DNA from 3 places in the Nitratireductor thuwali genome. Region 3 is predicted to be linked to each of the others. Evidence: predicted binding sites of a transcription regulator. Region 3 holds the regulator's gene; each other region holds the start of a gene.
The links. Region 3 encodes PhoB, which activates phosphate uptake and scavenging genes when phosphate is short. Its sites were predicted from a motif close to TGTCATNNANCTGTCAT; they were not measured.

Region 1 (9,621 bases), 220 kb from region 3:
GGTTGACCACATTGAAGGCGTAGAGCCATGAAAAGATTGCGGATCCGATGATCAGCCACCAGTAAATGTCGAGCGCCATGATGATGGTCTGGATGAGCGCGGTCATACGGTTCTCCGTGGCCGTCTGGAACGAAGGTTTCGCGACATGTAGCCACTGCCGCCCGCGACGGCAAGCCCGCAAACGCGACGCTTGACACCGATGGGCCCCTGGCAATAAATGCGCGGCATCCAGGCTGAACGGGGCTGTAGCTCAGATGGGAGAGCGCATCGTTCGCAATGATGAGGTCAGGGGTTCGATTCCCCTCAGCTCCACCAGCCGGACAATTCCACCTGGCCCCGTTTCCGCTCAGGCCATCCCCAGCGCGGCCTTGTAGAGGTCGATCATCGCCTCTTCTTCCTGTCGCTCCGCCTGATCCTTCTTGCGCAGGCGCACGATGGTGCGGACCGCTTTGGTATCGAAGCCGGTGCCCTTCATTTCGGCGTAGATTTCCTTGATATCCTCGGAAATCGTCTGCTTTTCCTCTTCCAATCGTTCGATGCGCTCGATGAACGACCGCAACTGTCCGGCGGCAACGGTTTGGGCGGTTTCATTGGTGATGTCATCGGCCATGGCGAACTCCGGAATCTGTGGGAAAAGCGCGACTCAGGGCGCGCGAAAGGACTGCGGTTCGATGCATCAGCCGCCCGCCCCGGTCAAGCCCGAATAAGCGATAGAAAAATGAGCTGAGACCGCCTTTTCCCGGCGAAAATGGCGTCAAAGCGGGCCGAAATGAGCTGAGATTCGGCCAAAACCAGCTCGTTTCAATGGTCTTTGGGGCGATTTTCCCGGAAGGCGTCGGCCTGTTCGGGAGTTGCCTCCCTCTGATATTTGTCCCGCCACTCATCATAGGGCATGCCGTAGACGATCTCGCGCGACTGCGCCTTGTCGAGGGCGATGCCGGCTTCCGCCGCCGCCTCGCGATACCAGTTGGACAGGCAGTTGCGGCAAAATCCCGCCAGATTCATCAGGTCGATATTCTGCACGTCCGTGCGCTCGCGCAGATGGGAGACCAACCGGCGAAAGGCGGCCGCCTCAAGATCGCGCTTTTGTTCCTCGCTCAATGGGGTCATCGATCCTCGCCTCCAACAAGACAGTGTCCATCCGATCATATCGGCGCATGGCGGCGAAGGGTCAATGGCTGCATGGCACTCCATGGAGCTTCCGGCGCGCTAAACGGTTCAGCGCAGCGGCGCGTTGACACGGGCACGCACATTGCCGAAAAGGATGGCATGCTGAAATGTCGAAGCAGTACCTGAAAATGCGGTTTGGGAGCTTGAACATAAGCTGGCGCAAGGCCGTCATCGCGGCCGCCGCCGCGTCGGGGTTTTATGCGGCGGGCTCGACGCCCGCCCTGGCCGATTTCCGCGTATGCAATGCTACGCAGAATCTTGTCGGCGTCGCCATCGGCTACCGCGCCCGCGCCGGCTGGATCAGCGAAGGCTGGTGGCACATCGACGCTTCGAGCTGCAAGACGCTCATCGAGGGCCCGCTTGAATCGCGCTACTACTACCTGTACGCCGAGGATGCCGCGCGCGGCGGCCGCTGGGAAGGCGACATCGACATGTGCGTGGCCGACAAGGAATTCAAGATTGCCGGCGTGACCGACTGCTTTGCGCGCGGCTTTCAGCGCGCGGGCTTCCAAGAATATGACACAGGCGAACAGGAGAACTGGATGGTGCAGCTGACCGACGGTCCGACGCCGGACCCCACTGCCGGCGATGGTCCGGCCACCGTCACGGGAACACCCGATCCATGAAGCGTAGCAGAAAAGTCAAGATTCTCGCCACGCTCGGCCCGGCTTCGTCGAGCCCGGAGATGATCGCCAAGCTGCACAAGGCCGGCGCGGACGTCTTCCGCATCAATATGAGCCATGCCGATCACGGTCTGATGCGCACCCTCGTCGACCGCATCAGGACCGTCGAGAAGGAAGCGGGCAGGCCGATAGGCATTCTCGCCGACCTGCAGGGGCCGAAACTGCGCGTGGGCGCATTCGCCGAAAAGCAGGTTGCGCTGAAAGTCGGCCAGGAATTCACCTTCGACGACAATCCCGAACCGGGCAATGCCACCCGCGTGCACCTGCCGCACCCCGAGATTCTCAAATCCGTGGAGCCGGGGCACCGCCTGCTCATCGACGACGGGCGCCTGCAGCTTGAAGCATTGAGCAGCGACGGCCGGGCGATCCGCTGCAAGGTGGTGGCCGGCAACAAGATTTCCGACCGCAAGGGCGTCAGCCTGCCCGACACGGACCTGCCGCTGGGCGCCCTCACGGAAAAGGACCGCAAGGACCTCGACGCCGTGCTGGCGACGGGAGTCGACTGGATCGGCCTGTCCTTCATCCAGCGGCCGCAGGATCTGGCCGACGTGCGCAAGGTGGCCCGGGGCCGCGCCGCGCTGATGGCCAAGATCGAAAAGCCGCAGGCCGTGAAGCGCCTGCCGGAGATCCTGGAGCTTTCCGACGCCCTGATGGTTGCCCGCGGCGATCTCGGCGTCGAAATGCCGCTGGAGGCCGTCCCAGGCATCCAGAAGCAGATCATCCGGGCCTGCCGCCGCGCCGGCAAGCCGGTTGTCGTGGCCACGCAGATGCTGGAATCGATGATCGCGGCTCCGGTGCCCACGCGGGCCGAGGTGTCGGACGTGGCGACGGCCGTCTTCGAAGGCGCCGACGCCGTCATGCTGTCGGCCGAATCGGCCGCCGGGGACTATCCGGTCGAGGCCGTCGCGACGATGGATTCCATCGCCGTCCAGGTGGAGCGCGATCCCACCTATCCGGGCATCATCTATGCCCAGCGCAGCGACCCGCAGCCGACCGGCGCCGACGCCATTTCGCTGGCCTCGCGGCAGATCGCCGAAACGCTCAAGCTCTCGGCCATCATCACCTACACCTCGTCCGGCACGACCGGGCTGCGCGCGGCGCGCGAGCGGCCGATGGTGCCCATCATCGCGCTGTCGCCCGTGGTGGAGACGGCGCGCCGTCTCAGCCTCGTGTGGGGAACCCATTGCGTGGTCTCGCCCGATGCCAGCGACCTCGACGACATGGTGGATCGGGCCTGCCGCATTGCCTATGAGGAACAATTCGTGAAGGCGGGCGACCGGGTCATCATCACGGCAGGGGTGCCGCTGCGCACGCCCGGCGCGACCAACATGCTGCGCATCGCCTATATCGATTCGGACGGGCTGGGCGGGCTCTAGGTCCTGACCCTGGATCAGTTCACCGTTTCACAGAAACGCCGGACTGACCTAACTATTTGAACATACGCAATTCCGGACGGAAAGCCGGCTTCCACTTTTCCTGGGCTCTAGGCCCTGCGGAAGCCGGTCCCCAGCCGGCAGCGGCGTGAAATCAGACAGGCGGGCCACTCCAGCCCCGTGCCTCCCGTCGGACGCACGGGGGCCTGGCTGACGGCGGAGCGCCTACGCCACGTCCAGCACGATCTTGCCTATGTGCTCGCCTTCCTCCATGCGCTCATGGGCCCGCCAGGCCTCACTGAGCGGGAAGATCATATCCATGACGGGAGCGACCTTGCGGGCGGCCAGAAGCGGCCAGACATGGGCCTCGAGCTCCGTGGCGATCTGCCCCTTGAAGGCGGTCGAGCGCGGGCGGAGCGTCGAGCCGGTGTGGGTGAGGCGCTTCCTCATCAGCTTCGAGAAATTGGCCGTCGCCTTGACACCGGCCAGGAAGGCGATCTGGACGATGCGACCGTCCATCGCCGCCGCCTCATAGTTGCGGTCGATATAATCACCGCCGACCATGTCGAGAATGACGTCCGCCCCGCGGCCATCGGTCATCTCCTTCACGATCTCCACGAAATCCTCGTCGCGGTAGTTGATGGCCCGCGCCGCGCCCAGATCCGTGCAGGCCGCGCATTTGGCCTCCGTGCCGGCGGTCGCCAGCACGGTCGATCCGAAGGCCACGCCGAGCTGGATCGCGGCGGTGCCGATGCCGGAGGAACCGCCATGGACCAGCAGCGTCTCGCCCGGCTTCAGGGCGCCCCGCTGGAACACGTTGTGCCATACGGTGAAGAAGGTTTCGGGCAGGGCTGCCGCCTCGGTGAAGGTGAAGCCATGCGGAACGGGCAGCGCGTTGGTTTCGTGCACGGCGCAGTATTCGGCATAGCCGCCGCCCTGCGTGAGCGCCGTCACATGGTCGCCCCTGTGCCAGCGCCTTACGCCGTCGCCCGTGGCCACGACTTCGCCGGCCACTTCCAGTCCGGGCAGATCGGACGCGCCCGGCGGCGGCGGATACGTTCCCATGCGCTGGGCCACGTCCGGCCTGTTGACGCCGGCAGCGCGCACACCGATAAGGATTTCGCCTTCCTTCGGCTTGGGCAACGGGCGCATCTGCGGCTTCAGAACCATCGGCCCGCCATGCTCGGTGATGGCAATCGCCGTCATCATTCCTGGGAGACCGAGTGGCGCCATGATCACGAACCTTTCATACTGCGGAAGGAAACTTCACAGGCGGGCATTGAACTGCCCGCCGCACACTGTCTTATGTATTCTGCGAATCGCATGTGGCAACGGATATCGGCTATGGGCATTGAAGACGAAGACGCGGTGAAGGGAAATCCCCAGTTCACGCTCGGTCAGGATTTGTCGACGCTGTCGGTCGAGGAACTGAGGCGGAGCATCGATCTGCTGCAAAAGGAGATTGCGCGAATCGAGCAGGAGATCGCCGCCAAGGATTCGACCAAGGCCACCGCGGAGGCAGTGTTCAAGGGCGGCTGACAGGACCAGGACCGCCAAGGGAACCAACGTGCTCCAGCAATCAAATTGGAGCATGATCCCGGGAAGCCGGTTCGGCTTGCCGCAAATCATGCCAACAAGGCGACAGATCGGGATGACGTCCGGCGGAAGGCCATCCCGATCTTAAAGAAGGGGCATCCATGCTTTCATCCTTCGGCTCCATCATTGCCCTGTTGCTGGGGACTGCCTTTCTGCTGGCGGGTTCGGGGCTGCATGCTCTGCTGCTGCCGCTGCGGGGCCAGTTCGAAGGGTTCTCGACCGCCTCTCTCGGCCTCCTGGGCACCGCCTGGGCCGTCGGGTTCATCGGCGGCTGCTTCCTCGCGCCGCGCCTGGTGCGCCGGGTCGGCCACGTGCGCGCCTTCAGCGCTTTTGCCGCGACTGCGGCGATCGTCGCGCTGTTGTCCGGGATCTGGGTGGATGCGGTCGGCTGGATCATACTGCGCATCTTCACGGGCTTCGCCATGGCCGGGGCATTCATGGTCATCGAGAGCTGGCTGAACGAGCGCTCGACCAATGAATCGCGGGGCACGGTCTTCGGCTTCTACATGATGGTCACGCACGCGTCCCTGATGGCCGGGCAACTGGTCGTCACCACCGCCGATGTCTCGACGGCGGTCCTGTTCATGCTTACGGGCATCCTGTTCTGCCTGGCTCTCATCCCCACGGCCATCTCGTCCGCGGTAACCCCGGCGCCGCTCGCCGAGGTGTCCCTCGACGTCAAGGGGCTGTACCAGAACTCGCCGGTGGCGGCGATCGCCTGTTTGCTGGTCGGCGTGGCCAATGGAGCATGGGGGACGCTGGGAGCCGTCTACGGTGCGGAGATCGGCATCACCACGCTGCAGATCGCCGTGATGATGAGCATCGCCGTCCTGGCCGGCGCGGCAGGCCAGATGCCGGTGGGGCGGCTCTCCGACCGGACCGACAGGCGTTATGTGATGGCGGGGGCGGCGTTCGGCTCGGCGCTGGTGGCGATCGCCATCTTCCTGATGGCGCCGCGCTCGGGCGCCGTCATCATCATCATGACAGCGATCTACGGTCTGATGGCCTACACCCTCTACTCGCTGGCCGTCGCCCATGCCAACGACCACGCGGCGCCCACCGACTTCGTGAAGGTGTCGAGCGGCCTTCTCCTGCTCTACGGGTTCGGCACCATGGCCGGGCCGGTTCTGGCGGGCGTCCTCATGCAGGGGCTGCGGCCGGAAAGCCTTTTCCTGGTCACCGCAGCCGCACATCTGGGCGTGGCCGGCTATGCCATGCTGCGCGTTTCCCGCCGTCCTCCGGTTCCGCCCGAGGAGAAAGAGGCCTTCAACGTGCTGCCTGCCGAGCGGGCGGCAACGCCGCAGGCCCTCATGCTCGATCCGCGCGCCGATTCGGAAGAGGAGCCGGGAACCGCTTCTTCCTGATCGTCGAAGCGGCCAGCCGCCTCCCGAAGACCGAGGCTCACCTTCGCGAAGGCAAATGCCATGGCCTTGGCCGTCCCGGCCGGCCGCTGGCGGCCGGGATCGATCGAGGCGCGGCGCTCCACAGCATCGGCCCGAAAACCGGAATCGATTTTCGGAAAGCACGATGCGTAGATTCAAACTGTTAGAGCGTCCTTTGTGCGACCGAAAGGACGCACGGCGCTCTAATGCCGCGTTTCGGCGAGCCTTATCTTTTGGATTTCATCCTTGATCGCCAGCTTGCGTCTTTTCAGCCGGGCAATGTCCAGGGCATCGGTAGAGGGATGCAACAATGCATCGTTGATTTCGCGTTCGAGATCGCCATGTTTGCGCTGCAATTCGGCAAGATGGGATTCAAGCGACATGGTAGGCTCCCTTCGGTTCCTCGTGATCCGTGTGAAACGCCACCCGCCCCTATTCGTGACGGTACGATGACAGTGTGCCATCCTTGTGGCAGCTTGTCGAATGGCTCGTGGTAGCATTTCGCCAAGGGCTGAAATATGATAGTAGGCGGCACCGTTTGAGAGGATGCGGCCACTCGGCTGCGCCGGCTTTCGGCCACGGGCCGAAGCAACCGCGGAGATGGTGCATATGCGGCGGAGTGACATCGGATCGTGAATGGATCGGACCAGGAAAAGGCGGATGTTCGCCTTGAGTTCGCCCGCCTGAAACAGGACCATGCCGACTTCGACGCGGCCATAGACGCTATGATCGCGACCGGCTGCGACCCGCTGCGGATCCAGCGGATGAAAAAGAAGAAGCTCGCGCTGAAAGACCGTTTGCAAGAGCTGGAAGACCGGATCATTCCGGACATTATAGCCTGAGCCCGCCTTGCGGCTCCTGCCGGCTTGGAATAGAGCACCTCATTCCATCTCGAATCGGGCTGAATGGCAGGACATGACATGGACAGGAAACGGGCCGACGTCGCCATCATAATGGGCAGCCAGTCCGACTGGGCGACCATGCGCCATGCCGCCGAGACGCTGGAGGCGCTGGACATCGGTCACGAATCGCTGATCGTTTCCGCCCACCGCACCCCCGACAGGCTTTACGCCTTCGCCAAGGGCGCAAAGGATGCCGGATTCCGCGTCGTCATAGCCGGCGCCGGCGGGGCGGCCCATCTGCCGGGCATGACCGCGGCTTTGACCCCGCTGCCGGTATTCGGCGTCCCGGTCGAATCGCGGGCGCTTTCAGGGCAGGATTCGCTTCTTTCCATCGTGCAGATGCCCGCCGGCATTCCGGTCGGCACACTGGCGATCGGCCGGGCCGGCGCGGTCAATGCGGCGCTGCTGGCGGCGGCCGTTCTGGCGCTGCACGACGAGGCCCTTGCCGGGCGGCTGGACGCCTGGCGGGCCGAGCAGACCGCAAAGGTGGCGCACAAGCCGGCGGAGGAAGCATGAAGCGGCCGCTTTCGCCGGGAAAGACCGTCGGCATCATCGGCGGCGGCCAGCTCGGGCGGATGCTGGCCATGGCTGCTGCCCGGCTCGGGTTCCGCACCATCGTGCTGGAGCCGGACGCGGAGTGCCCGGCAGCGCAGGTGACGAACAGCCAGATCGTCGCGCCATACAACGACGCCGAGGCGCTGGAGCAGCTCACGGCGGCAAGCGACGTGGTCACCTACGAGTTCGAGAACATACCGATCCAGGCCGCCCGGGCGGTGGCCGGCCGCGTTGCGCTTTTCCCGCCGACCGAAGCGCTGGAAGCGGCCCAGGACAGGCTGACCGAAAAGATATTCCTGAATTCCACAGGGATATCCACAGCCCGGTTCGTTTCTGTGGATAGCGACGAGGCTCTGGCGCTTGCGCTCAAGGATTTCGGCAGCAGCGGCGTGCTCAAGACCAGACGCATGGGCTATGACGGGAAGGGCCAGCGCGTTTTCCGCAACGCCACCTCGCGCGAGACGGCGGGCGCTCACGCGGAACTGGGCGGGGTGCCGCTCCTTCTCGAGAGCCTGATGCCGTTCGAGCGGGAGATATCCGTCATCGCCGCGCGCGGGGCCGACGGCTCCATGGTCGCCTACGACCCGGCCGAGAACGAACATCGCGGCGGCATATTGCGGCGCACGCTGGTGCCGGCGCGCATCTCGGCCAGGACCGCCCGCGACGCGCAGGACGCCGCCTTCCAGATTCTGCGAACGCTCGACTATGTCGGCGTGATCGGCGTCGAGTTCTTCGTGCTCGAGGACGGCGCCATCGTCGCCAACGAGCTGGCGCCGCGCGTCCACAATTCGGGCCATTGGACCGAGGCCGCATGCGCCTGCTCGCAATTCGAGCAGCATATCCGCGCCATCGCCGGCCTGCCGCTCGGCGACACCACGCGCCTGGCGGACTGCGAAATGCACAATCTGCTGGGCGACGAGCAGGACAAGGCTGCGCAGCTTCTGGCCGAAAAGGACGTGGTCGTGCACCTTTACGGCAAGGCGGAAAGCCGGCCCGACCGCAAGATGGGCCACTTCACGCGGCTGATCCGCGGCTGAGGGCCGCGCCGCATTCTCCCTGATGCGAAATGCCGCCGCTCTTGAAAAGCCCGGCCGAATGTGACCGGCGGTGGCGTGCCAATGTGCCTGCAAACCTTGACATGCCGGCGTCACCTCGTCTATGTGCCCACTCGAATTGCGGCGCGCCCGATTGGCGCGCCTTTCCATTGGGGGCCGAGGCTCCTGAACCATTGTGGCCGAACGGCCGATTGACGGGCAAGAACAATGAAGATCAAGAACTCGCTCAAAGCGCTCAAGACCCGCCACCGGGAGAACCGCCTGGTTCGCCGCAAGGGCCGTGTCTACATCATCAACAAGTCCAATCCGCGCTTCAAGGCCCGCCAGGGCTGAGGCTTTGCCGCCGGCCGCCCGGCCGGCAGCGATCACGCGGTTTTCACTTTTATCCGAGCGCTGGTGCGGGTATCCTCGTGCCATGCGCCGTTTTGCTTGCTCCATGCTCCTTCTGCCGGCCCTGATATGGGCCCCGGCCGCGTCTTCCCAGGAAGCGGCGGTCAACGCCGCCACCGGAGCCCCCGCGACCGGGGCGGTCGACCAGCTGTTCGACGAGTTGAAGCGCGAGACCAACGAGGTGGCGGCGCGGCGCATCGCCCGGCGCATCGAGCGTGAATGGATGGAGGCGGGCGGCGATACCGCCGAACTGCTCCTGCAGTGGGCTCAAAAGGCCGCCGGCGAAGAAAAATACCACGTCGCGCTCGATCTCCTCGACCAGGCCGTGGTGCTTTATCCCGACTATGTCGAAGGCTGGAACAGCCGGGCCCTGGTCCATCTGATGATGGGCGACTACGACCGCGCGATGTCGGACCTGTCGCGGGCGCTTTCGGTGGAACCGCGCCATTTCGGCGCGATGAGCGGGCTGGCCGGCATTCTGCGGCACACCGGCCATGAGGACGAAGCGCTCGAGG
Region 2 (9,621 bases), on a different replicon from region 3:
CGGCGGAGCCGGTGATCGACTTGCCGGCGCCCGATTCGCCGACCATGCCCAGCACCTCGCCGGGGGCGATGTCGAAGGACAGGTCGTCGATCGCCGTCAGCACGCCGCGGCGCGTCGGTATCTCGATGCGGAGGTTGCGGACGGAAAGGGTGGGTTCGGTCATCTGAGCTTCGGGTTCAGGGCGTCGCGCAGCCAGTCGCCAAGAAGGTTGACCGACAGCGCCAGGATGGCGAGCGTGATGCCGGGAAAGATGGTGATCCACCATTCGCCGGAGAACAGGAAATCGTTGCCGATGCGGATCAGCGTGCCGAGCGAAGGCTGGGTCGACGGCACGCCGACGCCGAGGAAGGAGAGGGTCGCCTCGGTGATGATGGCCAGCGCCAGGTTGATGGTCGCAATCACCAGCACCGGCCCCAGCACATTGGGCAGCACGTGCTTGAACATGATGGTGGCGGGGCGCAGCCCGATCAGCCTTGCGGCCAGTACATATTCCTTGTTGGCCTCCACCAGGACGGAGCCGCGCACCGTGCGCCCGTACTGCACCCAGAAGCTGAGCCCGATCGACAGCACGAGGACGACGAACACCACCCGGTCGTAGGACTGTGGGCCGGCCATGGCGCGCGCCACGCCATTGATGAGGAGCGCGATCAGGATCGCGGGAAAGGTCAGCTGCACATCGGCGATGCGCATGACGATGCTGTCCACCCAGCCGCCCAGATAGCCGGCGAGCAGCCCCAGCGTAATGCCGATCAGCATGGCGAAGACGACGCTGGCGAAGCCCACCGCCAGCGATATGCGCATGCCATAGAGGATGGTGGACAGGACGTCGCGGCCCTGGTCGTCGGTCCCGAGCAGGAAGCGCGGATCGCCACCCTCTTCCCAGACCGGCGGGTAGAAGCTGTCGAGAATGGAGATGGTGGCCGGGTCGAACGGATTGTGCGGGGCGATCAGCGGAGCGAACAGTGCCGCCAGCACGAAAAGCGACACCACGAGTGCCGAGACAACGGCGAGCGGAGACCGGGTGAAGGAGTACCAGATGTCCGAATCGAGCGCACGGGCCAGCCGGCCAGGTTCGGGCGCTTCGGGTTTACCCTGTGTGTCGGTGATCCTGGCCATGGCTTACCCCGCTGTCCCGCCGAGGCGGATGCGGGGATCGACCGCCACATAAAGCAGGTCGACGATGAAATTGATCAGCACGAACAGGAAGGCGATCAAAAGCAGATATGCCGCCATGATGGGGATGTCGACATTCTGCACGGCCTGCAGGAACAGGAGCCCCATGCCCGGCCACTGGAAAACCGTCTCGGTGATGATGGCAAAGGCGATGATCGAGCCGACTTGCAGGCCCGTGATGGTGATCACCGGCACCAGCGTGTTTTTGAGCGCATGGCCGAAATTGATGGCGCGCCGCGAAAGCCCGCGGGCGCGGGCGAACTTGATGTAGTCGGTGCGCAGCACTTCCAGCATCTCGCCGCGCACCAGGCGCATGATGAGCGTCATCTGGAACAGGCCGAGCGTGATCGACGGCAGGATCAGCGATTGCAGGCCGGACTTGGTCAGTAGGCCCGTTGTCCACACCCCGCCGAGATCGACGGTCTGGCCGCGGCCGAAAGAGGGCAGCCAGCCGAGATTGACCGATACCACGAAGATCAGAAGGATGCCGATCAGGAAGGTCGGCAGCGATACCCCGATGAGGCTGACGGCCAGGAAGCCGCGCGCCAGCCAGGTGTTGCGGTAGAGCCCGGTATAGACGCCCATCGGCACGCCCACCGCCAGCGCAAACAGCGCCGAAACCAGCGACAGTTCCAGCGTGGCGGGCAGGCGCGAGGCGATCAGCGAGGCGACCGGCTGCTTGAACTGATAGGATATGCCGAAATCGAACTGTGCCGCCTTCAGGACGAACCGGCCGAACTGCAGCAGAACCGGGTCGTTGAGACCCAGCGCCTCGCGCAGTGCGGCGCGCTCTTCCGGCGAGGTATCGACGCCGACGAGCTGGTTCACCGGGTCGCCGACGAAGCGGAACATGACGAAGGAGATCAGCGCGACGACCAGGATGACGCCGAGCGCCTGAACCAGCCTTTTGATGGCGAATGCAATCATGAACCCGGAACTCTGAAGCCTGCAGTGCGGCCCGCGCCGGCGGCGCGGGCCTGATGATGGGAAGCCGGCTTCAGTTCACCGTCGCCCAGTAGAACAGCACCTGGTTGTCCGGCCGCTGAACGATGTCGACGTTCTTGCGCTTGCCCCACACGAGCGACTGCTGGTGCAGCGGAATGTGCGAGGTCTCCCCGGTCATGATCGTGTAGGCTTCCTTGATCAGGGCGTCGCGCTTGGCCTCGTCGATCTCGACAACGATCTGTTCGGCCAGTGCGTCCACCTTCTCGTTGCAGTAGCCGCCGAGGTTGAACGGACCGCCGGCGCCCGTCTCGTCACGGCAGCCGGCGAGGTTGGTCAGAATGTTCCACGAATCGAACGAGCTGGGCGTCCAGCCGAGCAGGTAGAAATCCGTGTCGTAGCCGCCCGGCGCCAGCACCTTCGCGAAATACTGCGCCTTCGGCTGGGCGTTGAGGTTCACCGTGACGCCGATGCGGGCCAGCATCGACACGACGGCCTGGCAGATCGCCTCGTCATTGACATAGCGGTCGTTCGGGCAGTCCATGCCCACGGTGAATCCATCCGGATAGCCAGCTTCGGCAAGCAGGGCCTTGGCGGCGTCCGGATCGTAGGGCCAGCGCTCGAACTCGTCGGCATTGGCATAAAGATCGTTCGCTATCAGCAACGGCACGGGTGTCGCCAGGCCGCGCATGATGCGGTCCTTGATGGCCTCGATGTCGATGGCCTGGTAGACAGCCTTGCGAACATTCGGATCGCGGAACGGGTTCTTGCCCTTGACGTTCGAGGTGGGCAACTCGTCACGGATCTGGTTGAAGCCCAGATGGATGACGCGCAGTTCCGGTCCGACCAGCGCCTCGGTGTCGGCATTGTCGTTCACGCGCGGAATGTCCTGCACGGGGACGGGATCGATCAGGTCGACGTCGCCGGCCAGGAGTGCTGCGACGCGGGTGCCGTCGGCAGCGATCGGCGTGAAGACAACTTCCGTAAGATTGTGCTCGGGCGCGCCCCACCAATTGGAATTGGGCTTGAACACCGTCTTGATTCCGGGTTCGTGGCTTTCGATCACGAAGGGGCCGGTGCCATTGGCCTTGAAGGCCGCCGGACCAGGATTGGTGTCGCGCGCCGAGATGGGACCGACCGCGCCTTCCGCCTCGGCCCATTCCTTGTCCATGATGTACCATGTATCCCACTCGTAATGCAGGATGGGATTGGGCGTCTTAAGCTTCACCTCGACGGTGTGGTCGTCGATCTTCACCCACTCCGAATCCGCCGGAATGCGCGTCTTCAGGTCCGAACCCTCGGCCAGCACGCGCTCGGCGGAAAAGATCACGTCGTCTGCGGTAAAGTCATTGCCGTTGGCGAATTTGACGCCCTGGCGCAGGTGAAAACGCCATGTCAGCGGGTCAACGGTTTCCCAGCTTTCGGCAAGGCCGGGAATGATCGTGAGATCCTTGTCCCGCTTGGTCAGCCCCTCGAATACATTTCCGAGCATGCCGAGCGTGAACGTCTCGTTGAGCGAATAAGGATCGAGCGCGTTCAGCGTGCCCTGGAACGCATAGCGCAGGGTCTTGGCGCTGGCCTGTTGGGCGGCTGCCAAGGAAAGGCAGGCCGCGACGAAGGCAAGCCCGGCCCATCGCAAGGAAGTGGCAAAATATCTTGAAAGCGTTTGCGGCATCACCCGTTCTCCTCTTGGTATAGCTTCGGGTCGGACGGCAGTCATGATTGCCATCCGACCCTTGGCGTCTGTGCCGATTCGATTGTCCCCGGACGTGTTCCTAGGTGCCTTGGCACCCAGACATGTCTCATTTGTTTATTCATATTCCGACCGGCGACCGTAACGAAAGCTGCGTGTTTTACAAGCCTGTCGTAACGGGTTCGGCTTGCATCATCCGTGCCGGCGCGGCGGCCGGAACGGGTAGCAGCGTTCGTCCACCGGAAATATCGGGCTGAAAAGGATGGACAACGTATTCGCCAGGTGATGTCATCCGCGCGTTACACAAGCTGACCAATAGAGACCGGTCTTCAATCCGGCGATACAGGAACCAGGGAGAACAATCATGAAGTTTCGGACAATCGTTTCCGCGGCGACCGCCTTGACGGTGGTGCTGCCGGCCATGGTGGGCGCCGCGCAGGCGCAGACGCAGATACAGTTCTGGCACGCCATGTCGGGACGGCTGGGCGAGCTGCTCGACGCACAGGTGGCTAAGTTCAACGAAAGCCAGAACGACTATGAGGTCGTCGCCACGCTCAAGGGCAATTATTCGGAAGCGCTGAATGCCGGCATCGCCGCGTTCCGTGCCGGCGAGCAGCCACATATCCTGCAGGTCTTCGAGGTGGGCACGGCAACGATGATGGCGGCCGAGGGCGCCGTCAAGCCAGTCTACGAGATCATGGAGGAAGCCGCGGAACCGTTCGACGCCAACGCCTATCTGGCCGCGGTAGCCGGCTATTACACGACCGCCGACGGCCAGATGCTGTCGCTGCCCTACAATTCCTCGACGCCGGTCCTTTATCTCAACAAGAACGCGCTGGAAGCGGCCGGCCTCGACCCGGAAGCCAGGCCCGCCACCTGGCCGGAAGTGGAGGAGATCCTCGTCAAGCTGAAGGAATCGGGCTCGGCCTGCCCGTTCACGACCGCATGGCAATCGTGGATTCATCTGGAGAATCTCGGCGCCTATCACAACGTACCCTTCGCCACGCAGGCCAACGGCTTCGAGGGTGTCGACGCGGAGCTCGTCTTCAACGGCGATCTGCAGGTCAAGCATATCTCCAAGCTGGGCGAATGGGCCGAGGAGGGGCTTTTCAGCTATTCCGGCCGCCGCAATGAGGGCGGGGCGCGCTTCCGCTCGGGCGAATGTGCCCTGTTCACCGAATCGTCGGCCGGCTATGCCGGCGTCAAGGCGGAAGCCGACTTCCCCTTCACGGTGACGAACCTGCCCTATTGGCCGGACGTGGAGGACGCGCCGCTGAATACCATCATCGGCGGTGCCTCGCTCTGGGTGATGTCGGGCCACGAGGCGGAAGAATATACCGGCGTCGCCAGGTTCCTGACCTTCCTGTCGAGCCCGGAAGTGCAGGCGCAATGGCATCAGGACACCGGCTATCTGCCGATCACCCATGCGGCCTACGAGCTGACCAGGGAGCAGGGCTTCTATGAAGAGAATCCGGGCACGGACGTTGCCATCAAGCAGATGACCGGCAAGGAGCCGACGGACAATTCCAAGGGCATCCGACTCGGCAACTTCGATCAGATCCGCACGGTCATCGACGAGGAGCTGGAAGCCGTCTGGCAGGGCCAGAAGGACGCCAAGGCGGCGCTCGACCAGGCGGTGTCGCGGGGCAACGAGCTGCTGCGCCGCTTCGAGCAGTCGGTACGCTGACGGACAAGGCTTGCGGCCGGCGGGGCGACCTGCCGGCCGCAAGCCGCATGCCCCGATATGGAAAAACGCGTAACCTTCGACCATCGGCTCCTGCCTTATCTGCTGCTGACGCCGCAGCTGGTCGTGACCGTCGTATTCTTCTTTTGGCCGGCGGCGCAGGCGCTCTACCAGTCGCTTCTGCTGCCTGACCCGTTCGGGCTGAGCTCGCGCTTCGTCTGGCTGTCCAACTTCGAGTACCTGCTCACCGACCGCTACTACCTCCAGTCCTTCACGACGACGGCGGTGTTCACCTTCTTCGTGACGCTGGTGTCGATGTCGGTGGCGCTGCTGTTCGCCGTGCTTGCGGATCAGGTCATCAAGGGGGCGGGCACCTACAAGACATTGCTGATCTGGCCCTATGCGGTGGCACCGGCGGTGGCGGGCGTCATGTGGCTGTTCATGTTCCAGCCGTCGATCGGCGTCCTGGCGTTCTACATGAAGGCGGCCGGCTTCCGCTGGAATCCCGTGCTCGACGGCACGCACGCCATGACGCTGGTCATCCTGGCGGCGGCATGGAAGCAGATAAGCTACAATTTCCTGTTCTTCCTGGCCGGGCTTCAGGCGATCCCGAAGAGCCTGATCGAGGCGGCGGCCATCGACGGAGCCGGCAAGTGGCACCGCTTCCGCACGATCGTCTTTCCGCTGCTTTCGCCGACCACGTTCTTCCTGCTCGTCGTCAACGTCGTCTACGCCTTCTTCGAGACCTTCGGCATCATCCACACGATGACGGCGGGCGGGCCGGGCCAGTCGACCACCATCCTCGTCTACAAGGTTTATGCCGACGGCTTCGTCGGCCAGGACCTCGGCTCGTCGGCGGCGCAATCCGTCATCCTGATGGTCGTGGTCGGCGCGCTGACGATAATCCAGTTCCGCTACATCGAGCGGCGCGTGCACTACTGAGGAACAGGCATGGTTGAGAAACGGGGCATCGGGACGATCGTGATGCATCTGGTGCTGATCACCGGCATCGTCATCGTCTGCTTTCCCATCTATCTGACCTTCGTCGGCTCGACGCTTACGCATTTCGAGATCATCCGGCCGCCGATGCCGCTCGTGCCCGGTCCGCACTTCATCGACAATTACGCGCGCGCGCTGACTTCCGGCGTCCATGTGCCGGTGGGGCGGATGCTGTTCAATTCTCTGGTCATGGCGATGGGTATCGCAGTCGGCAAGATCGCCATCTCGATCCTGTCGGCCTACGCCATCGTCTATTTCCGCTTCCCCTTCCGCATGCTGGCCTTCTGGGCCATCTTCATGACACTCATGCTGCCGGTCGAGGTGCGCATCGTGCCGACCTACGAGGTCGCCGCCTCGCTCGGCCTGCTCAACACCTATTCCGGGCTGATCCTGCCTCTGATCGCGTCCGCCACGGCGACCTTCCTGTTCCGCCAGTTCTTCCTGACGGTGCCCGACGAGTTGCTGGAGGCCGCGCGCGTCGACGGGGCGGGACCGTGGCGCTTTTTCAAGGACATTCTACTGCCTCTGTCGTTGACCAACATCGCGGCGCTGTTCGTCATCCTCTTCATCTATGGCTGGAACCAGTTTCTGTGGCCGCTGCTGATCACCACGAAGCCCGAGATGAACACCATCGTCATGGGGCTGAAGCAGATGATGCCGATCGCCGACGATTACGGCAACTGGCCGGTGACCATGGCGGCGGCCATGCTGGCCGTGCTGCCGCCGGTGGCCGTCGTCCTGTTGATGCAGCGGCTGTTTGTCAAAGGCCTCGTCGAGACCGAGAAATAGAAGGACAAGAACCGGAATGGCGACGATTTCCATCCGCGACATCAGGAAGAGCTACGGGAAGACCGAGGTCATTCATGGAGTGAGCCTCGACGTGGCCGACGGCGAATTCATCGTCATCGTCGGGCCTTCCGGCTGCGGGAAGTCGACGCTTCTGCGCATGGTCGCGGGGCTGGAACGCATTACCGCGGGAACGATCGACATCGGCGGTCGCGTGGTCAACGATCTGGAGCCGCGCGAACGCAACATCGCGATGGTGTTCCAGAACTACGCGCTTTACCCGCATATGAGCGTTTTCGACAATATGGCTTATGGGCTGAAGATCGCCGGCCAGTCGAAGGAGGAAATCCGCGCGCGCGTCGACAAGGCGGCGGCCATGCTGCAGCTCCAGCCCTATCTGGACCGCAAGCCGCGCGAACTATCCGGCGGGCAGCGACAGCGTGTCGCCATGGGCCGGGCACTGGTGCGCGACCCGGCGGTCTTCCTCTTCGACGAGCCGCTGTCCAATCTCGACGCCAAGCTGCGCGTGCAGATGCGGCTCGAGATCAAGCAGCTCCAGCGCTCGGTTGGCACGACGTCGCTTTATGTCACGCACGATCAGGTGGAGGCGATGACGCTGGCCGACCGGCTGGTGGTGATGAATGGCGGGATTGCCGAGCAGATCGACACGCCGATGGCGGTCTATGAACGGCCCACCACGCGCTTCGTCGCCGGTTTCATCGGCTCACCGGCGATGAACATGCTGGAAGGCACCGCCAAAGGCCCGGTATTCGCGCTGGAAGGGGGCGGAAGGCTAACATTCGGCGATGCGGAACTGGCGGAAACCGAGCGCCCGGTTCTGCTCGGCATACGCCCGGAACATCTGAAACTGGCCGCATCGGACGAGGCGGTGCTCGAGCTTTCCGTAACGGCGGTTGAGACGCTTGGCGCCGACACGCTCGCCCATGGCAACCTGAGCGGCGCCAACGGCGCCGGCAGCGGGCTCATCGCCCGGCTTCCCGGCAGCGTCAAAGTGGCCCCCGGAGACACGCTCCCGCTGGCCATCGACCGCGGCTCGGTGCACCTCTTCGACGCCGAAACGGGGCGGCGGGTCTAAGATCGGAAAAACCGTGGCACCTTTCCCCCGTGCGCGCCGATGCGCGGCATCACGGCCCAGTTTTGGAGATGCGGGCGATGCGGTTGCCTCGGAAGGTGCCGATCCAGTATTCGGATCCGAGATCGAGCGCCGTCGTGCCTGATCCGAACTCCTTGGATCCGGGATCGCGCACAATCGTCTCGGCCTTGAGGGTCTCGGGATCGATGCGCAGCACGTCGAAGGCTCCGTGGCAGACGCGGGCGTCGCTCATCGGGCATTCGGCGAACGCCTCGACATTCTCCGCGCGCTGCCCGGTCACCAGCACGCGGCCTGCCTCATCCCACTGCAGATTGTCGGCAAACACGCCGATATCGACCGATTGCCGCCGCGGCGAAACAGCACTGCGCTCGATCCTGTGCACCCTGCGGGCTCTCCATTCGGCGACGAAATAGGCGCTGCCATCGGGCGTTGCGAGGATGCCATTGGGTCCCGACATGGCGGTTCCCTCGACCTCCTCCCAGCCGTTACCAGGCGACCATTCGAGCACGGCTCCGGTGGCTTTCCCGGCCGTCAGCTTCTCCGTCCATCCGGTGTCGTTCTCGTCGAAGAATTTGGTCACGGCGAAAGCTCCGTCGGGCAACGCCGCGACGCTGTTCAACTGCGCACCGTCGGGCGCCGGCACACAGCCCCTCCAGACGAGCGACGGCTCCTTGTCGGCCTCCAGCACGATGTCGAAGATCTCCACTGCCTCTCGCCCGCCATGTCCCACAGCGAGCAGCCTCAGACCGTCCTCCCGCTCAGCGAGCGCCAGACCCTGGCCATGGAACGAGGCCGAGGCGGGCCGGCCGGGGCAATCGGGATAGGCGGCGCTGTCGGGTTCCGCCTGGATCGCATCGATTTCAAGGCTGCGCCAGGAGTGGTCGGCGGCATTCAAGAGATAGAACATGCCTCGGGTTTCGCCGGGACCGGCCATGTGGCTCGCCAGCACCCAGTGCGTGCCCGGAATCCTGACCAGATCCTCGGCATTGGCCGGGCCGCAGATGAAGTCGGGGTCGGCCTCGCCATCGCATGTCGCGGCATTCCATTTCGCCGCCGACGCCGCGGCGGACGGGCAGAGCCCGGTCAGCAGGAACAACAGGGCAAGAATAACCAGATCCGCTCGCCGCTCCGTGACTGCCCGCCTGTCAGAGATGCTTGTCGTCGTCGTCAACTTTTCCTCCATCTCTCGAACAAAAGTTCTGGCAACCGTGCTGCCGGCGCTATGCCGGC
Region 3 (9,621 bases):
ATCCGTATAAGCCTCGCCGACATTGGTGATATCGCCGGACTCGATGTGGGGCTTGAGCACCTCCATCTGGCCCTCGAACAGGAAATCGGCATTCGGATCGGCCGAGGAGCCCTTGATGAAGGCGTAGTTGCCCGTCGGCTGCACCTCGTAGACGGCTCGCGCCTGCATACGTCCGACTTCCTTGTTGTCGAAGGTGAGATAGAAGGCGTCGGGATTCTCGATCAGACGATCGTAACCGACGACCGGAATGCCTTCATTGACAGCCTTTTCAACCGCCGGGCCGATGGCGGAGGAGTCCTGCGCCAGGATGATGAGCGCGTCGGCACCCTGCGCAATCAGCGCTTCGACATCAGTGAGCTGCTTGGAAGCCGAAGACTGGGCGTCGGCGGATACATAGGTATTGCCGTCAGCCTCGATCTGAGCCTTGATGGCAGCCTCATCAGTCTTCCAGCGCTCTTCCTGAAAATTCGACCAGGAAACGCCGATGGTCTTGCCTTCTGCAAGGGCTGCCGTCGAAAGCGACAGTGACAGCGTGAGACCCGCCAGCACGGCGGTGACAGTCTTCTTCATGATTTTCCTCCCGGCGCCGAACGGCGCGACAATATTGGCTTTCACCAGGAAGCTCATTTTTTCGAGCCTCGAAAAAAAGAATGACTCACGTTTCTTGTCGTGTCAATATGGCTTTGGTGGCGGGATTGGACATCGCTTGCTGCGCAAGTTGTACCGAGCCCGCCGGGAGGAGAAGACTTGATGACGGTCGGAATCCGTCACGACGAGATGCGCAAGCGCAATCGGGCGATGGTCATTGCCGCAGTCCGCCAGGCGGACAGGCCCTCGCGCACGCACATCGCGCGTGTGACAGGCCTCAGCCATTCCACCATCTCCGCCATTGCCTCCGATCTCATCGAAGAGGGCATCATGCGCGAGGTGCCGCCCGGCGAAGCCGCCGCGCCGCGGCGCGGACGGCCGCAAATTGCCATCGCACCCGATCCCGAGGCCGCCCGCGTCGTCTGCCTCATCCTGTCCTTCAACAGCCTGTCGGCCGTGCTGGTGGACTATTGCGGCGCACCCGTCGCCCGGTACGGCTACCGCCTGCCGACACTGGCTCTGAGCCGCCAGGAGCTGATGGATGCGACCGTGGATGCAGTGAGGAAGGTCACCGCCGGCCATGGGCAGATCATGCGCATAGGCATCGCCGTGCAGGGCATTGCCGATTCGGCTGGCAGGGAAATGCTGTGGTCACCCATCAGCCCCCACGCGAATGTCGCCTTCGGCCCGTTGCTGGAGGATGTTTTTTCGGTTCCGGTGACGGTCCACAACGACTGCAATCTCATCGCCGCCGCCCTGCGCTGGCTCCGGCCCGAGCGCTATCGGGACAATTTTGTTGCGATCCTCCTGTCCCACGGCATCGGCATGGGCCTGATGCTGAACGGCCATATGTTCACGGGCGAGCATTCGTCCGGCTGCGAGTTCGGCCATATGAACCACCGGCCGGACGGGCCCCTCTGCCGCTGCGGCAAGCGCGGCTGTATTGAGGCCTTTGCCGGCAACTACGCGATCTGGCGGCGCGCCCATGGCAAGAGCCCGTTAGAAAAGCCCATCGCCGACATCGACGCTTCGGAGATGGAAGCACTCGCCAATGCCGCCCGGGCCGGCGGCGAGCGGGCTGGCGAGGCCTTCCGCGAGGCCGCCGAGGCGCTCGGCTACGGGCTGGGCAATCTGTTCGCGCTGATCGATCCCGCGCCCATTGCCGTGGTCGGACAGGGCACGGCGGCGTTCGACCTCCTGGAACCGGGAATACGCCGGTATCTGGCACAGACGGCTGGCGGTCAGCATGCCGACGCCATCAGCTTTGAGACGGAGAGCAACGAGGTTCCCCTGATCGAGCATGGATGCGCAATGACCGCTCTGACCAGCCTGGATAGAGACTATTTTGCGCCGGCCCTCCATCTGGCCCTGCCGGTCGGCGCCCCGGGAAGGGAGGACGTCGCATGAACCTCCGCACATGGAAAAGGTTGGCGCTCCTGGGCGCCGCCCTTTGCACGATGCCTGCTCCCATGGCCGGCGCGGAGCCCTGGAACGAGGCGGTGATGCCGGGTGCGGTCGAACAGGACACGCTTGCGGACAAGCTGGACCGCGCCGCGCTGGACGCCTTGCGCGAGCGCGGCGAGCATCTCTTCATCGGCCATTTCACGCCAGCGGACGGCGTGGGCCGGCCTTTCGCGACCCAGGCGATTGTGCCGACCAAGCGCAAGCGCCCGCCCGAGAACGGCTTTTTCCGTTCGGCCGGGATGGACGCAAATTCCTGCGCAGGCTGCCACAATATGCCCATCGTCGGCGGCGCCGGAGATTTCGTGACCAATGTCTTCGTATCCGAAGGTTTCGAGAGCGCCGATTTCGATAGCCTTGACCCCCAGTTTTCCAATGAACGCGGTTCCAACCATCTCTTCGGCGCCGGGCTGATCGAACTGCTCGCCCGTGAGATGACGGCCGACCTGCGCGAGACGCGGCGGCGGACCCTGGAGGCGGCGCGTGGGACCGGCAAGCCCACCACGGCCACCCTCGCCAGCAAGGGCGTCTCCTTCGGAACGATCACCGCAGAGCCCGACGGCATGCTGGATCTTGCGGGTGTCGAGGGCGTCGACGACGATCTCGTCGTGCGCCCGTTCAGCCAGAAGGGCGTGATGACGTCGATCCGCCAGTTCACCGTCAACGCGCTCAATCATCATCACGGCATGCAGGCCACCGAGCGTTTCGGTCCGCGCTGGACCGGCGAGCGCGACCACGACGGTGACGGGGTCGAGGATGAGATCCGCGACGGCGACATTTCGGCGCTGGTGGCATGGCAGGCAGGGCTGAAGGCGCCCGTCGTCTTCGAACCCGAGCAGCCTGAATGGGAGGCGCCGGCCGCGCGCGGCAGCGCCCTGTTCGATGCGATGGGCTGCGTTGCATGCCACAAGCGCGCCTTGCCGCTGAACTCCTTGGAGTTCGCAGATCCCGGCCCGCTGGATATGGCCGGAACGCTGCGCGACGGCGAACTGGCCGAGCCCGTGACCTACGATCTGGCCCTGCTCGAATGGGCGAGCACCCTTCCCCGGGATGCCGAAGGCAATGTGCTGGTGCCGCTGTTTGGCGACCTCAAGCGCCACGTTATCGCCGATCAGGAAGTGGCGACGCTCGGCAACGAGCTCCTTGCCCAGCGCTTCGTCGAGCGTAATGTCTTCATGACCGCCGAACTCTGGGGTGCAGGCTCGACGGGCCCCTATGGCCACCGCAACGACCTGCCGACGCTGGATGAGGTGATCCGCGCCCATGGCGGCGAGGGGCGGGCCGCGCGCGACCGCTATGTTGCCGCCTCCGACGAAGACCGAACCGCGCTCGTCGCGTTCCTGAAGACGCTGGTGATCGAGGAGTAGGCAATGCGGACCGCGATTGCGATAACAGCGCTACTGGCTTGCATCCCGGCAAGCATCGCCGGCCCCGTCAGCGATGTTCCTGCGATGCAGGAGGAGGCGGTCGAAGCCGGCATCGACCACGCCTATCGGGGCCCCTGGGAATATTTCGTAGGCGGCGGCGCAGCCTCCTTCGACTGCAACGGCGACCGCATGCCGGACCTCCTCATTGCGGGTGGCAAGCTGCCGGCGAAGCTCTACATCAATCGGAGCAACACCGGTGGCCGCCTTCGTTTCGAGGCGGTCGAGACCGGGTTGAAGCCTCGCGATCTCGAAAAGGTGCTCGGTGCATACCCGCTCGATATCGACAATGACGGTTACCAGGACCTCGTGCTGCTGCGCCTCGGCGAGAACATCCTCTTGAAAGGCGGGCCGGAATGCCGCTTCGAGCCGGCCAACGAAGCCTTCGCCTTCGAGGGCGGGCGCGAATGGACCACCGCCTTTTCCGCCACATGGGAGGAAGGCAACGCCTACCCGACTTTGGCCATCGGCAACTATGTGGATCGCACCGCCCCCGGCGCACCCTGGGGCACCTGCCACGACAATGCTCTATACCGCCCCGCGCAAGGGGAAGAAGGGCCGCTGTATGACGACCGCCGCCCGCTGGCGCCCGGCTATTGCACCCTGTCCATGCTGTTCACCGATTGGAACCGCTCGGGTACGCAGGACTTGCGGATCACCAATGACCGGCACTATTATCGCGGCGGCGAGGAACAGCTCTGGCACGTGGAGCCGGGCCGCGCGCCCCGGCTCTTCAGCCGGTCGGAGGGCTGGCGGCATCTGACGATCTGGGGGATGGGCATCGCCGAGGGCGACATCGACGGCAACGGCTACCCCGAATACGCTCTCACCTCGATGGGCGACACCAAGCTGCAGCGCCTCGACGAGGAGGCGGCGGAAGACCGTCCGATCTACACCGACATCGCCTTCGAGCGCGGCGCGACAGCGCACCGGCCCTACAAGGGCAGGGATCTGAAGCCCTCCACCGGCTGGCATGCGGAGTTCGCCGACTTCAACAATGACAGCCTGCTCGACCTCTTCATCGCCAAGGGCAATGTCGAGCAGATGCCCGATTTCGCCGCCATCGATCCCGACAATCTCCTGCTCGGCCAGTGGGACGGTTCTTTCGCGGAAGCGGGCGGCACGGCGGGCATCGGTCTGCCCACAAAGGGCCGCGGCGCGGTGGTCGAGGATTTCAATGCCGACGGCCTCCTGGATCTGTTGGTCGTCAACCGCGAGCAGCCCGCGTCCCTGTTCCGCAATCTCGGTGCGAAAAGCGAGGCGGGCCCGAGGCCGGGCGGCAACTTCGTCGCCATAGAACTCGCCCAGAAAGGCCCCAACCGGAACGCGGTGGGCGCGCTCGTTTCGGTGAAGATCGGTACCCGCACGGTCAACCGCACCGTCCAGGTCGGCGGCGGGCATGCCTCGGGACGAACCGGCTTCGTCCACGCCGGCGTCGGCACCTCCGAGCGCGCCGAAATCCGCGTCAAATGGCCTGACAGCGAATGGAGCCCGCCCTACCGCGTCTTCGCCAACAATTTCGTGCGGATAGAGCGTGGCGCGGTGGAAGCGCGGTACTGGTACCCGCGGGAGTAATCGCTCTCTACGCTTCCCGTATCGCGTAGCCGGCGCCGCGAATGGTACGGATGACGTCGGGCATGCGGCCCTGGTTCACGGCCTTGCGCAGCCGGCCGACATGCACGTCCACGGTGCGCTCGTCGATATAGATCGTCTCGCCCCACACATTGTCGAGAAGCTGGCTCCGCGAGAAGACGCGGCCTGGGTGCTGCATCATGAACTCCAGCAGGCGGAACTCCGTCGGCCCGAGCCTGATTTCGCTTTTGCGGCGGTAGACCCGGTGCGATTCCCGGTCGAGAATGATGTCGCCCACCTTCAGCACCGTCGAAAGCACCTCCGGCTTGGCGCGGCGCAGGAGCGCGCGCACCCGGGCGATGAACTCGGGCGTCGAGAACGGCTTCACGAGATAGTCGTCGGCACCGGTGGCAAGGCCGCGCACGCGGTCGCTTTCCTCGCCCCGCGCGGTCAGCATGATGATGGGCAGGCGCTCGGTGTCCGCCCGCATGCGCAGCCGGCGGCACAGTTCGATGCCGGAGATCGCCGGCACCATCCAGTCGAGCACCAGCAAATCGGGAACGTTCTCCTGGAGGCGGACCTCTGCTTCATCTCCGCGTGTGATCATCTCGACCTGATAGCCTTCGGCCTCGAGATTATAGCGCAGCAGGACGCATAGCGGTTCGTCGTCCTCGACCACCATGACTTTGGGTGCGATCATCCAGTACTCTCCGCTATTGCGCGCTCATCGTCATTTGCGTCTCGTCCAGCTTCGGACGCTGGACTGGAAGCTGTTCGCCCGTGAGCACATAATAGGCGTTCTCGGCGATGTTGGTGACGTGGTCGCCTATGCGCTCCAGATTCTTCGCGCAGAAAAGCAAATGGGTGCAGGCGGTGATGTTGCGCGGGTCTTCCATCATATAGGTGAGGAGTTCGCGGAAGACGGACGTGTAATGGATGTCGATCTTCTCATCCTCGTCGCGCAGCTTGGTCAACGCGTCGGGCTGGCGCTCGACATAGCGTTCGACCACCGAATTGACCTGGACGATGACCATCTGGGCCATTGCGTCGATCGAGTGGGTGAGGCTGCGCGGCGTGGCGCTGTCGCCGACCGCGCCCACCCGCTTGGCGATATTCTTGGCCAGGTCGCCGATCCGCTCGAGGTCGGATGCCATGCGGATGCCTCCGACCACGGCACGCAAGTCCTGCGCCATCGGCTGCCGCTTGCCGATCAGGGTGATGGCCTTCTCGTCCAGGTCCCGCTGCTTGGCGTCCATGATCGTATCGTCGGAGATGACCCGCTGCGCCAGGGCATTGTCGGATTTGAGGAGAGCCCGCGTGGCGTCGTGGGTCATCGCGCCGGCGAGGTCGCCCATATCCCGGATCAGCCGGTCGATCTGCTCCAGATCCTCGTCGAACGACGTAACTGTATGCTCGCCCATGAAAACGGTTCCTTGTGAAAAAAACGTCCTGCCAGCCGGTCAGCCGAAGCGGCCTGTAATGTAGTCCTGGGTGCGCTTGTCTTCGGGATTGGTGAACATTTTGTCCGTCGGCCCCTCCTCGACAAGGTTGCCGAGGTGGAACATGGCTGTGCGCTGTGAAACGCGCGCCGCCTGCTGCATGGAATGCGTGACGATGACGATGGTGTAATTCTCGCGCAACTCGTCGATCAGCTCTTCCACACGGGCCGTGGCGATCGGGTCGAGCGCCGAGCACGGCTCGTCCATCAGGATGACCTCGGGCGAAACGGCGATGGCGCGGGCGATGCACAGGCGCTGTTGCTGCCCGCCCGAAAGGCCCGTGCCAGGCTCGTGCAGCCGGTCCTTCACTTCGCTCCATAGACCGGCCTTCTGCAGGCTCCGCTCAACGACCGCGTCCATGTCGCTCTTGGCGTTGGCCAGCCCGTGAATGCGCGGTCCATAGGCGACGTTTTCATAGATCGATTTGGGGAACGGGTTGGGCTTCTGGAAGACCATGCCGACCCTGGCGCGCAGCTCGACCACGTCGATACGCGGATCGTAGATGTCCTCGCCGTCGAGCGTGATGTCGCCGGTCACCCGGCAGATGTCGATCGTATCGTTCATCCGGTTGAGACAACGCAGGAAGGTCGACTTGCCGCAGCCCGAAGGACCGATAAGCGCGGTCACCTGGTTCTCCCGGATGTCGAGATCCACATCGAACAGGGCCTGCTTCTCGCCATAGAAGACGCGAACCTTTGAACCCTGCATCTTCACCGCTTCGTGCGCGGGCGTCTTGTCCATGGCGTTTTCTATGGCGGCATCTGTCAGCATGTTCATATCCCTCACTCCGTCACCAGCGACGTTCAAAGCGTTGCCGCAGATAGATCGCGAACGCGTTCATGAAAATCAGGAAGCCCAGCAGCACGAGGATCGCGGCCGACGTACGCGAGACGAAACCACGCTCGGGGCTGTCCGCCCATATGAATATCTGCGTCGGCAAGGCTGTCGCCGGATCCATGATACCACCGGGCGGCGAAGTCAAAAAGGCGTTCATGCCGATCAGAAGCAATGGCGCGGTCTCGCCCAGCGCCTGCGCCAGGCCGATGATCGTGCCCGTCAGGATGCCGGGCACGGCTAGTGGCAGCACATGATGCAGAATGACCTCGTGCTTGGAAGCGCCAACGCCCAGCGCGGCTTCACGGATGGACGGCGGTATCGATTTGAGTGCCGCCCGGGTGACAATGATCATCGTCGGCAGCGTCATCAGCGCAAGGACAAGGCCGCCCACAAGCGGCGCCGAACGCGGCAGGCCGAAGATCTGGATGAAGACCGCCAGGCCCAGAAGCCCGAATACGATCGACGGCACCGCCGCCAGATTGTTGATGTTGACTTCTACAAGGTCGGTCCAGCGGTTCCTGGGCGCGAACTCTTCAAGATAAATCGCGGCGGCAATACCGAGAGGAAACGAAATGACAAAGCAGACGAGAAGGGCATAGAACGAGCCGGTGATGGCGCCGGCCAGGCCCGCGAGCTCCGGGAAGCGGCTGTCGGCGTTCAAGAACAGGCCCCAATTAAAGGGCGTAGTGACAAGCCCTCGCTCCTCCAACGTCTCGAACAGCGCGATTTCCGTGTCCGAAACGCGGCGGCGGTCTTCCGGCAGATCGCGGTCGATCACGCCCTTGTTGAGCTGATCGAAGGGATCGGACGCCGGCACCTTGAGCGTAATGGTCTGTCCAATGATCTCCGGGTTAGCGACCACGTAGTCGCGCAGGATGTTGGGCGTCCCGTTCGACAGGATGCGCGAGGCCACGCGCTGTTCGGCTGCGTCATCGACATCGGGAAACAGCTTCTGCGCCGCATCGGCGACGACGGCGCGGAAGTTGCCGCTTGCCGGGTCATCCGCCGGCACGTTCTCCGGATCGACGGTGAACTCGACCGCGATATGGGTCTGCACAAAGGCCGTATGCCCCGTGATGATCAGCGACGCTATCAGGATGCCAAGCAGCCCGATGGCCGTGATGATGGAGGCCAGACCGTAGAGCCGAAGGCGGCGGTCGGCGGCATACCGGCGCTTGCGGATTGCCGCGGCTTCCGGTGAGGACCAGTCGAATGGTTTGGGCGTCGTCAATGTGTTTTCGGACATGGGTCTACTCATATTTCTCGCGGTAGCGGCGCACAATGCGCAGAGCGAGGACGTTCAGGCACAGCGTCGAGACGAACAGCACGAGCCCGAGAGCGAAAGCCGACAGCGTCTTCGGATTGTCGAAGGAGGTGTCGCCGATCAGCAGCGTGACGATCTGCACGGTAACCGTGGTCACGCCGTCCAGCGGATTGGCCGTCAGCGTGGCGGTGAGGCCGGCGGCCATGACGACGATCATAGTCTCCCCGATGGCGCGGCTGGCGGCCAGCAGAACACCGCCCACGATGCCCGGAAGCGCCGCGGGTAGAAGCACGCGCGTGATCGTTTCCGCCCGCGTCGCGCCCAGCGCGAAGGAGCCGTCACGCATCGATTGCGGCACGGCACGCAGCGCATCGTCCGACAGCGAGGAAATGAAGGGCAGGATCATGATGCCCATGACGCCGCCCGCCGCCAGGGCACTGTTCGGCGAGATGGAGAGACCGATGAGGCTGCCGGCTTCGCGGATCGCGGGAGCGACGGTAAGAATGGCGAAGAAGCCGTAGACTACCGTCGGCACACCGGCGAGGATTTCGAGGATCGGCTTGACGATCCCACGGAAACGCTCGCTCGCGAATTCGACCAGGTAAAGGGCTGACAAGAGTCCGATCGGCACGGCGACGATGAGAGCGATGGCCGCGATAAGCAATGTTCCCGTGAACACCGGCACGGCGCCGAAAGCGCCCGTTCCGGCCACCTGATCCTCGCGGATGGCGATCTGCGGCTCCCAATTGAGCCCGAAGAAGAACTCCTGCGGCGGCACCAGCATGAAGAACTGGAGCGCTTCGTAGGTCAGCGATACGATGATGCCGATCGTCACCAGGATCGCCACGACGGCCGACGTGATCATGATGATATCGAGCGCCCGTTCGAAATTCTGCCGCGCGCGGAACTTCGGCGCCATGCGCACGCGTGCCAGATAGAGCGCAATGGTGGAAACGGACAGCGCCACGACGACCAT

Region 1: NTH_RS09410 (YdcH family protein) is a predicted target of PhoB. The motif match lies at 6,643-6,659, and genes of this name have one in related genera.
Region 2: ugpB (sn-glycerol-3-phosphate ABC transporter substrate-binding protein UgpB) is a predicted target of PhoB. The motif match lies at 4,095-4,111, and genes of this name have one in related genera.

What each region holds. Positions count from the first base shown of each region.
Region 1 is NZ_CP030941.1:1,947,226-1,956,846, forward strand. It holds gene NTH_RS09365 (YggT family protein) at 1-106, opposite strand, end outside; tRNA gene NTH_RS09370 (tRNA-Ala) at 240-315, shown strand; gene NTH_RS09375 (DUF2312 domain-containing protein) at 347-610, opposite strand; gene NTH_RS09380 (DUF1244 domain-containing protein) at 802-1,110, opposite strand; gene NTH_RS09385 (DUF1036 domain-containing protein) at 1,299-1,796, shown strand; gene pyk (pyruvate kinase) at 1,793-3,229, shown strand; gene NTH_RS09395 (NAD(P)H-quinone oxidoreductase) at 3,452-4,459, opposite strand; gene NTH_RS09400 (DUF1192 domain-containing protein) at 4,571-4,765, shown strand; gene NTH_RS09405 (MFS transporter) at 4,924-6,186, shown strand; gene NTH_RS09410 (YdcH family protein) at 6,408-6,587, opposite strand; gene NTH_RS09415 (YdcH family protein) at 6,837-7,046, shown strand; gene purE (5-(carboxyamino)imidazole ribonucleotide mutase) at 7,125-7,622, shown strand; gene NTH_RS09425 (5-(carboxyamino)imidazole ribonucleotide synthase) at 7,619-8,698, shown strand; gene ykgO (type B 50S ribosomal protein L36) at 8,924-9,049, shown strand; gene NTH_RS09435 (tetratricopeptide repeat protein) at 9,132-9,621, shown strand, end outside.
Region 2 is NZ_CP030942.1:93,575-103,195, reverse strand. It holds gene NTH_RS21050 (ABC transporter ATP-binding protein) at 1-163, opposite strand, end outside; gene NTH_RS21045 (ABC transporter permease) at 160-1,116, opposite strand; gene NTH_RS21040 (ABC transporter permease) at 1,120-2,100, opposite strand; gene NTH_RS21035 (ABC transporter substrate-binding protein) at 2,171-3,790, opposite strand; gene ugpB (sn-glycerol-3-phosphate ABC transporter substrate-binding protein UgpB) at 4,173-5,495, shown strand; gene ugpA (sn-glycerol-3-phosphate ABC transporter permease UgpA) at 5,553-6,434, shown strand; gene ugpE (sn-glycerol-3-phosphate ABC transporter permease UgpE) at 6,444-7,280, shown strand; gene NTH_RS21015 (sn-glycerol-3-phosphate import ATP-binding protein UgpC) at 7,297-8,373, shown strand; gene NTH_RS21010 (hypothetical protein) at 8,423-9,562, opposite strand; gene NTH_RS21005 (MFS transporter) at 9,612-9,621, opposite strand, start outside.
Region 3 is NZ_CP030941.1:1,725,813-1,735,433, forward strand. It holds gene xylF (D-xylose ABC transporter substrate-binding protein) at 1-570, opposite strand, end outside; gene NTH_RS08290 (ROK family protein) at 751-1,995, shown strand; gene NTH_RS08295 (hypothetical protein) at 1,992-3,416, shown strand; gene NTH_RS08300 (CRTAC1 family protein) at 3,420-5,048, shown strand; gene phoB (phosphate regulon transcriptional regulator PhoB) at 5,056-5,745, opposite strand; gene phoU (phosphate signaling complex protein PhoU) at 5,759-6,466, opposite strand; gene pstB (phosphate ABC transporter ATP-binding protein PstB) at 6,506-7,321, opposite strand; gene pstA (phosphate ABC transporter permease PstA) at 7,335-8,627, opposite strand; gene pstC (phosphate ABC transporter permease subunit PstC) at 8,632-9,621, opposite strand, start outside.